Regions from separate parts of the Staphylococcus sp. CoH_129_LAB_1 genome, predicted to be linked through region 1. Evidence: predicted binding sites of a transcription regulator. Region 1 holds the regulator's gene; each other region holds the start of a gene.
The links. The regulator LexA, encoded in region 1, represses DNA repair genes until DNA is damaged. The targets are predictions, from matches to a motif close to CGAACATATGTTCG.
Positions count from the first base shown of each region.

Region 1 (3,297 bases):
TTATTATAATAATGATTATCAAAATTTCTTAATGGTAAGTTACATTAATAATAAAGTAACTGCTTTGTTTAGTAATCAAAATATTATAACTTCAAAATCTAAAATCAAATACAATACTCCTAAAAGGGTGGTCGAACAGCGTCTTGGTAAACCAGTAGATAAAATTGCAAAAGGACGTTATCGTTTTGTTGTAAAAAATAATGAATATGATATTTTTTATAAAGATAATATTTATACAACAGTATTTTACGATAAACATAATCAAAATAACTTAACAGCTTTATTGCAAGTGAGTGAATCAATGGAAAATCGATTACAAAAGCAATATGGTGCACCATCTACAACGCTAGAAAAAAGCTTTGAATATCAAAATTTTGATTTAGTTAATGCAGAAAGAAAACAACACGGATTAAATACATTGGATTATTCTAAAAAAATATCTAATACTGCAAGAAAACATAGTGAAGATATGGTTAAAAATAATTATTTTGATCATACTGATTTAAATGGTCATTCACCTTTCGATAGAATGAAACGTGATGGTATTCAATTTAATACTGCTGCCGAAAATTTAGCTTATGGTCAACAAAGTAGTATTTATGCTCACGAAGGACTTATGAATTCTCTAGGACACCGGGAAAATATTTTAAATACGCACGTTAATACATTAGGTGTAGGTGTAGATTTTAATAATCATCGACAACCATTTTGGACAGAAAACTACACAGGATAATGTTTGATTTATAGTATATAGGGGTATTTTCTTTTTGCAAGGAAGTTGATATTATGCCTACAAAGAAAAATAAGAAAAAAGACATACTTGATAAAGTAAAAGAGATTTTAAATAAAAAATAAAACTAGAAGCGGCTATGCGCTTCTAGTTTTTTATATATTAAACATATATAAGAGATTTTAACGTAACGAAAAAGATATAAACTACAATTCTCTATATAGACCAATGACTTTACCGATAACTGTTACATTATCTAAATATATAGGACTCATAGCACTATTTTCTGGTTGTAAACGATATCGATTTTTTTCTTTGAAAAAGCGTTTTACAGTAGCTTCATCATCTTCAGTCATTGCTACGATAATATCTCCATTTTCAGCAATAGTTTGGCTTCTAACAATAACTTTATCACCATCTAAGATACCTGCTTCAATCATACTTTCGCCAATAACATTTAAAATGAATACATCACTATTATGTGTAGACGTTAAATGTTCTGGTAATGGAAAGTATTCTTCTATATTTTCGACTGCGGTAATTGGAACTCCGGCTGTAACTTTACCGATAACAGGAACATAAATAGTTTCTTCTCTAGTCATGTCATTATTTTGATCACTAACAATTTCAATTGCTCTAGGCTTAGTAGGATCTCTTCTTATATAACCTTTTTCTTCTAGTCTAGATAAATGACCGTGAACTGTTGAACTTGAAGCAAGACCAACTGCTTCACCAATTTCTCTTACACTTGGCGGATAGCCCTTTGTTTGAACAACATGTTTAATATAGTCATAAATCTCACTTTGTCTTTTTGTTAATTCTCTCATATATAGGCACTCCCTAGATTTATTTTAATATAGTATAGCATTTTTTAAATTTTTAAACAAACATTTGTTCGCAATAGTCTTGACTAAGAACATCCGTTCTGTTAAACTTTATATACAAACAAATGTTCTAGGGGTGTAGTTAAATGTTTCGTAATCATACTAGTAATATCATTACAAATATAACTGTTCTAGTAGTATCTTGCATCGTTTTTTTGGTGTTTTTCATAAATTTATATCAGAACGCTCATATGGAACACACGTACGAAATCACTGATCATACTATCCCGAAAAAAGCGATTTTAAATGAGAATAATAAGAACGACGTTCAAGATAATACAGAACAAACAGACTATAAAGTGTTCGCATTAGTTAAATAAAGTTTGAGGATTATCAGTTTTTGTTTTTAATCAACATTAGAAAATTAAAATATATGAAAATACCGTGGATTTTAGTAAAATTTGCGGTATTTTATTATAATAATATACTTACATATTTTAGATGATGTCTTAGCATTCTAATATCTTTGAATTTACAATGATTAGCTGATAAATGTGTAAACTAAAAAATAATAGCATAATAGTTTGTTTTCTTTATCATAAAGAACAAGTCAATATTTAAGTTGAATATGGTGGACATGTTAAAATAGTAGAAAGTAGATTATATGACTATGAATGAATAATCTTTAGCTTTTATAAAAATGATTTGAATAGTTCATGTTAATACTATTTAGTCATTAAATTTAAAATGATAAGGTGAGATAGTGAATTTTATAATTAGAAAAGAAACAAAAGAAGATTATCAGTTTACTGAGCAAATTGTAAAAAAAGCATTTGAAAATGAACCATATAGTGATCAAGATGAACATAGTTTAGTTGCAAATTTGAGAAATTCAGATGCATTTATTCCTGATTTATCATTAGTTGCGCTATATAATGGAAAAATCATAGGTCATATATTGTTGTCTAAAATTTTTATTATCAATAATGAAAATAAAAAAGCATCATTAGCTTTGGCGCCTGTGTCTGTTTTACCGGAGTATCAAAATAGAGGTGTAGGTAAACGTTTAATAACAACTGCTTTAGATAAAGCAAGGTCGTTAAATTTTGGATCAGTAATTGTAATGGGACATTCAAATTATTATCCTAAATTTGGATTTAAAAAAGCATCTAAATGGGAGCTTAAAGCTCCGTTTGAAGTGCCAGATGAGTTTTTAATGGCTATTGAATTAAAAGAAAATGCATTAAAAATAGAGTCAGGTATAATTGAATATCCAGATGTATTTTTCAATAACTAGAAATAATAATAAGGTGAAAAGAAGTTAAAGATTTTAAGAAATGGGAATATAAACTATTATATTAAAAGTACTTTATTTTAGAATGAGAGAAATGATTCATATTTGATATTTTTATCTCTTATTTAGTTTTATTTAATAAGGTAATTGATGTTAATAAATTTAAAATAGGAAGAGTGATTATATGTCTGAAAATAATTTGAATATAGATAGAATTAATGAATTAGCTAAGAAGAAAAAAGAACAAGGTCTAACAGAAGCTGAGGCAAAAGAGCAATCTAAGTTACGTAAACAATATTTAGATTCTTTTAGAAAAGGTTTCAAACAACAAATTGAAAGCACAAAAGTTATTGATCCAGAAGGCAATGATGTAACGCCGGAGAAACTCAAAAAAATCCAAGAAAGTAAAAAGCATAATCAATAGTTAACTATATTTTAATCATTAAAAT
Region 1 covers NZ_JBXWKZ010000015.1:11,094-14,390, reverse strand. Annotated here, with positions in the region: gene AC2FB1_RS06055 (CAP domain-containing protein) at 1-733, shown strand, start outside; gene lexA (transcriptional repressor LexA) at 937-1,557, opposite strand; gene sosA (DNA damage-induced cell division inhibitor SosA) at 1,701-1,934, shown strand; gene AC2FB1_RS06040 (GNAT family N-acetyltransferase) at 2,318-2,851, shown strand; gene AC2FB1_RS06035 (DUF896 domain-containing protein) at 3,033-3,272, shown strand.

Region 2 (3,297 bases), on a different contig from region 1:
TAAAGAAAAATGTTAATAATAAGACTTGGATGTGGGCGCCATCTGTATCAGCATCAGTCATAATAATAACTCTATTATAATTACTATCTTCTAATTTAAAATCGTTACCAACGCCTGCACCAATTGTATGAATAATTGTATTAATTTCTTCATTTTTGAAAATATCTTCAAGTTTTGCTTTTTCAGTATTAATCACTTTACCACGTAAAGGTAAAATAGCCTGGAATTTTCTATCTCTTCCAAGTTTAGCTGAACCACCTGCTGAGTCCCCTTCGACAAGATATAATTCATTTTTCTCAGTATTTTTACTTTGAGCAGGGGTTAACTTTCCTGATAATAATGTATCTTTACGTTTGTTTTTCTTACCAGAACGTGCATCTTCCCGTGCTTTACGGGCCGCTTCTCTCGCTTGTTGAGCTTTAATAGCTTTTTTTACAAGAGATTTAGATAATTGACCCTTTTCTTCCAAATAATAAGGTAATTTTTCAGAAACAACAGAATCAACTGCACTACGCGCTTCAGACGTTCCAAGTTTAGATTTAGTTTGTCCCTCAAATTGCAATAACTCTTCTGGAATACGTACAGAAATCACTGCAGTTAATCCTTCTCTAATGTCATTACCATCTAAGTTTTTATCTTTAACTTTAAGTTCATTAATGCGACGTGCGTAGTCATTAAATACGCGTGTCATTGCCGTTTTAAATCCTACTTCATGAGTTCCGCCATCTTTTGTACGTACATTATTAACAAAACTTAATATACTTTCAGAATATTGATCGTTATATTGAAAAGCAACATCTACTTCGATTCCATTTGCGGCACCTGTAAATGTCGTAACATCATGTAACACTTCTTTACCTTCGTTTATATAACTTACAAATTCTTTAATACCTTCTTCATAATGATAAACATCCTCACGTTCTTTTCCATCACGTATGTCTTTCAATGTGATTTTTAAGTTTTTTAATAAGAAAGCTGATTCTTGTAAGCGCTCACTTAATGTATCAAAATTAAATGAGGTTGTTGCTTTAAAAATACTTGGGTCTGGTTTAAATGTAACTTTTGTACCTGTTTTCTTAGTTTTCCCCACTTTTTCTAAACCAGAAGTTGGAATACCGCCATCTTTAAAGGATTGCTTATAAATTTGTCCATCTCGATGAATTTCGACTTCTAACCATTCACTTAATGCATTAACTACAGAAGCACCAACACCGTGAAGTCCTCCAGAAGTTTTATATCCACCTTGCCCAAATTTACCTCCAGCATGTAATACTGTAAAAATAACTTCTACAGTAGGTTTACCTGACGCATGCATTCCAGTTGGCATACCTCTCCCATTATCTTCCACTGAAATGCTATTATCTTTATTGATTGTTACATCAATTTCATTACCATGACCATTTAAAACCTCATCGACGGAGTTATCGACAATTTCATATACTAAATGGTGTAATCCACGTTTATCAGTTGATCCAATATACATGCCTGGACGTTTTCTAACTGCTTCAAGTCCTTCTAATACTTGAATCGAATCATCTGAGTAATGATTTGTCTTTTTTGTTGCCAATGCGTTCTCCTCCTACAAACGTACGTTCGTTTTTTTAACTTTACAATAGTTATTCTTATATAAAACGCATCAAAATGCAAGTAAGAGTTATATTTAACTTAATATAATAAAGGGTTTTTTTAATTTTCAATCGTTGTATGGAACACTTTGTGATAAAATATAGCTACATTATATAAGGGATGTGTAAACGAATTATGATGATAGTTCTCATGTTGATTTTAAGCTATCTCATTGGAGCTATTCCAAATGGTTATGTTATAGGAAAACTTTTTTTAAAAAAAGATATTAGACAATTTGGAAGCGGTAATACTGGTGCTACAAATAGTTTTAGAGTTTTAGGTAAACCAACTGGATTTATCGTTACTTTTTTAGATATATTTAAAGGATTCATTACTGTATTTTTCCCAGTATGGTTTCCAGTGCATGCTAATGGCCCTATTAGCACATTCTTCACACATGGCTTAATTGTAGGTATTTTTGCAATACTTGGTCACGTTTATCCTATTTATCTTAAATTTAAAGGGGGTAAAGCTGTAGCCACAAGTGCTGGAGTTGTATTAGGCGTTAATCCAATCTTACTTTTAATTTTAGCAATCATATTCTTTGGAATTTTATATTTAACAAAGTATGTATCATTATCAAGTATTGTTGCAGCCATTAGCTGCGTAATATGTTCATTAATTATTCATGATTACATATTATTTGGAATGAGTGCTTTTGTATCAATTATTTTGATTTTTAGACACCGTTCTAATATTGTTAGGATTTTTAAAGGTGAAGAACCTAAAATAAAATGGATGTAGAATAGGAGTTTCATACACTAAATGCGAATAATCGTATTTAGCCCACGAGAAATGGCTCATGTTTGATATGGATGATATTATGCTATAATTCAAGCAGTTTCTACATGATAAATATTATAATGATTAATATAAAGGATGGTTCATACAATGAAAATCAACTTGACTGATGAAGCAGTTGAATGGTTTAAAAGTGAATTAGATTTACCAAAAGAGAATAAAATATTACAATTTTACGTGAGATATGGTGGAGAATTTCAGCTTAAACAAGGTTTTAGCCCAGCATTTCGAGTAGAACCGATCAATGACGTTGAGATAGGTTATCGTGAAAATTATAATAATTTAACTATAGTAGTTTCAGAAGATGACTTATGGTACTTTGAAGATCATGATATTATCGTTGAAAAAGTAGACCATGAAGATGAAATTGCTTATTCTACAATTAATTAAAAAAAGAGACTGGGACATAATCCCTAACAAAATAGCCAGTAAATGAGTGTATTATAAATTCATTTACTGGCTTCTTTATTTACAATACTACGTATTGTTGAATCGCTTTCTTAGGGGACAGCTTCAGCCTGTAGTCTTCAGCTTGTCCTGTTCCCTCAAGAGTCTCGCCAAAACACTTTGTATTTATATATAATTTTACATTGAAATACTAAAAAAATAAGGCACTTTCGTATAATTTAATAAATATCACTAAACTAAATTAACGAGGTGTCTTATGTATAAAGAATATAATATGACTCTACTAATGGAAACGTCAATTCTTATACCCACAAATGATATTTCACGACATGTAAATGATATTGTAGAAATCATTCCTAAGACTAAATTCGATGAATTCAGACGTCATCGTGGTGCAACATCATACCATCTAAAAATGATGTTAAAAGTCATTCTATATGCCTACACGCAATCTGTGTTTTC
Region 2 covers NZ_JBXWKZ010000027.1:24,907-28,203, forward strand. Annotated here, with positions in the region: gene parE (DNA topoisomerase IV subunit B) at 1-1,567, opposite strand, end outside; gene plsY (glycerol-3-phosphate 1-O-acyltransferase PlsY) at 1,762-2,370, shown strand; gene AC2FB1_RS08610 (HesB/YadR/YfhF family protein) at 2,518-2,817, shown strand; partial or broken gene AC2FB1_RS08615 (transposase) at 3,092-3,297, shown strand, end outside.
Region 2: the regulator LexA is predicted to act here: its motif matches at 1,583-1,596, upstream of parE (DNA topoisomerase IV subunit B).

Region 3 (3,297 bases), on a different contig from region 1:
GTGGGAACCACGATTTTTAGTATATAGAAAAGATAGTTCTCTTTGGTATAGTATGTTAAAAGTGATGCGAGTGATTAGACATAAATAAAAAAGATATCCGAAAATATATTCGGATATCTTTTTATGAGTTAGAATTAGGATTATAATTTGCTCGATCTTGTTGTTCTTGTGCGTAACGTTCAGGATTCTTTTTATAGAAGTCTTGGTGATATTCTTCAGCTTTATAAAATTTTGAAGCGGGTAGAACTTTAGTAGCAATGGCTTTGTCAGAATGCATTGTTTTTTCTAATTTTTTGATATAGTTAGTTGCGACTTTTTTTTGATCGTCATTTGTATAAAAAATGGCTGTTTGATATTGTGACCCTCTATCTTGAAATTGACCATCAGCATCTAATGGATCAATGACCGAAAAGAAAATTTCTAATAATTTATGATAAGAAAATAAAGCAACATCATATTCTATTTTAACAGTCTCATAGTGTCCAGTAGTTCCGCTTTTCACTTGTTCATAAGTTGGATTTTCAACTGAACCCCCCATAAAACCTGATGTTACTGATTCAATACCTTCGAATTGATCAAACGGTTTTGTCATACACCAGAAACAGCCTCCTGCAAAGTATGCTGTATTAATATTCATTTATGCCATCCTTTCATAACACCTTTGTAATATTTATTGAAAAAACTTGATTTTTTAAGATATTTTATATAACTTATTTATATATTATAGTATATCCAAATATTATTTTGAAGATTTTAAAGAGTATAAGGTAGGTAAATATGACAGAAAAGAAGGATAATACAGTATTAAGACGGCAAACAGGGACAACGACACCTTCTAAACGACGAAAGAAGAAAAAACTTCGAAAATTACCTTTTGTAATACTGATTATTGTAGTTTTACTTATTGCAGTGATTACGTATGTCGTTCATGGATATCAAAATGGCATGAAATATGCACAGGAACATGCAAAAGATATTAAAATTCATAAATTTAATGGAGCCGTTAAAAATGATGGAAAAATCACAGTATTAATGCTCGGTGCTGACCAAGCTAATGGAGGGAAATCAAGAACTGACTCTATTATGGTTGTGCAATACGATTATATTAAGAAAAAAATGAAAATGATGTCAGTTATGCGTGATATTTATGCGGAAATTCCCGGTTATGATAAATATAAAATTAACGCTGCATATTCACTTGGTGGGCCAGAGCTATTGAGACAAACGTTAAATAAAAATTTAGGTATTAATCCTGAATATTATGCAGTCATTGATTTCACTGGTTTTGAAAAAATGGTTGATGAGCTAGAACCTAATGGTGTGCCAATTGACGTTGAAAAAGATATGTCAGAAAATATTGGAGTATCATTGAAAAAAGGGCATCATCGATTAAATGGTAAAGAATTATTAGGTTATGCAAGATTTAGACATGATCCAGAGGGAGATTTTGGACGTGTAAGACGTCAACAGCAAGTTATGCAAACACTTAAGAAAGAATTAATTACCCCAAGTACAATCGTAAAATTGCCTAAAGTAGCTGGTATATTAAGAGGATATATTAATACAGATATGCCAAACTCAGCTATTTTCCAAACAGGACTAAGCTTTGGAATAAGAGGCGATAAAAATGTGGAAACACTAACTGTGCCGATAAAAAATTCTTATCAAGATATTAATACTAACAACGATGGTAGCGCACTAGATATTGATAAAGAGAAAAATAAAAAAGCAATAGAGTCGTTTTTAGAGGATAATAAATAAGCAGGCCGTTTCGGTCTGCTTATTTATTATCCTCTTTAACTACAATAATATTATTATGTAAACTTCAATAATTATTATATTATTGATCAGATTTTCTTACGCCTGCTACACCGTAGTGATTTTTCTTCATTTCTTCAATGACTATATGGATAGCTTCTCTGTTTGCTCCTGTTGTCTTCTCTACTGCATTCGTAACTTCTGTAACTAAGTTTTTTAATTGTTCATCTGAACGTCCTTCTAATAACTTTACATTTACAATCGGCATGATTTGTCCTCCTTACATAATTATATGCTTAGTATATCACTTTTAAAAAAAGCATATCAAGATATTTATGTAGAACGTACGTTCTTTTCGTTATTGAAATAGAACGTGTGTTCCTATATAATTAAATTGTCTAAGGAGGGCGCTGATATGTATGATTATAATTTACTTGAAGATAGGGATATATTGTGTGTAGACCAAAAGAGTTTTTATGCTAGTGTATCTTGCATTGAAAAAGGATTAGATCCTTTAAAGACAAAGTTAGCAGTGGTAGCCGACACTAAACGGCAAGGATCTGTTGTTTTAGCAGCAACACCTAAATTGAAAGAACTTGGTATTAAAACCGGCTCAAGATTATTTGAAATTCCACATCGTAATGATATTTATGTTATTAATCCAAGTATGAGAAGATATCTAGAAATATCTTTAAAAATTTCCAAAATTGCTCTTAAATATGTCCCAGGAGAAGATTTATATCAATATAGTATTGATGAATTTTTTATGGATGTAACAAACAGCTATCATCGTTTTAATACTACAGTATATTCTTTTGCTAAGTGTTTTCAAAAAGAAATTTTAGATAAGACAGGGATATATTGCACGATAGGTATTGGTTCTAATATGTTACTTAGTAAAGTAGCAATGGATATTGAAGCTAAACATACAAAAGAAGGTATTACTGAGTGGCGATACCATGATATACCAGATAAATTATGGTGTATCTCACCCTTAAAATCATTTTGGGGAATCAATAAAAAAACAGAAATAAAGCTAAATAAAAAAGGAATAATTACAATAGGCGATTTAGCACATTACCCCCATAGGTATTTGAAGAGAGACTTTGGTATATTAGGTACAGATATGCATTTACATGCCAATGGTATAGATCAAAGCAAAATAAGAGAAAAAAGTAAAATTAGTAATCCAGCTATATGTAAAAGTCAAATTTTGATGAGAGATTATCAATTTAATGAAACAAAAATTGTTATGCAAGAGTTGATTGAAGATGTTGCTTATAGATTAAGAGAAAGAAAAAAATTAGCACGTACAATACATTTCTCATTTGGATATACTAAAGGTGGAGGAATACATAAACAACACACTTTAACAGATGCTACAAATCTAGAACGAGATATAGTTAAAGTCGTCAATGATTATGCAAATCAGTTATGTGATAAACATGCTTTATATCGTACGTTAAGTATTTCACTAACACAACTCGTTAATGAAGAAAATCGACAATTAAATTTATTTGTAAATGAATATGAAAAACA
Region 3 covers NZ_JBXWKZ010000027.1:12,257-15,553, reverse strand. Annotated here, with positions in the region: gene mprF (bifunctional lysylphosphatidylglycerol flippase/synthetase MprF) at 1-88, shown strand, start outside; gene msrA (peptide-methionine (S)-S-oxide reductase MsrA) at 122-637, opposite strand; gene AC2FB1_RS08565 (LCP family protein) at 778-1,761, shown strand; gene thmT (2-hydroxymuconate tautomerase) at 1,841-2,026, opposite strand; gene AC2FB1_RS08555 (Y-family DNA polymerase) at 2,174-3,297, shown strand, end outside.
Region 3: the regulator LexA is predicted to act here: its motif matches at 2,098-2,111, upstream of AC2FB1_RS08555 (Y-family DNA polymerase).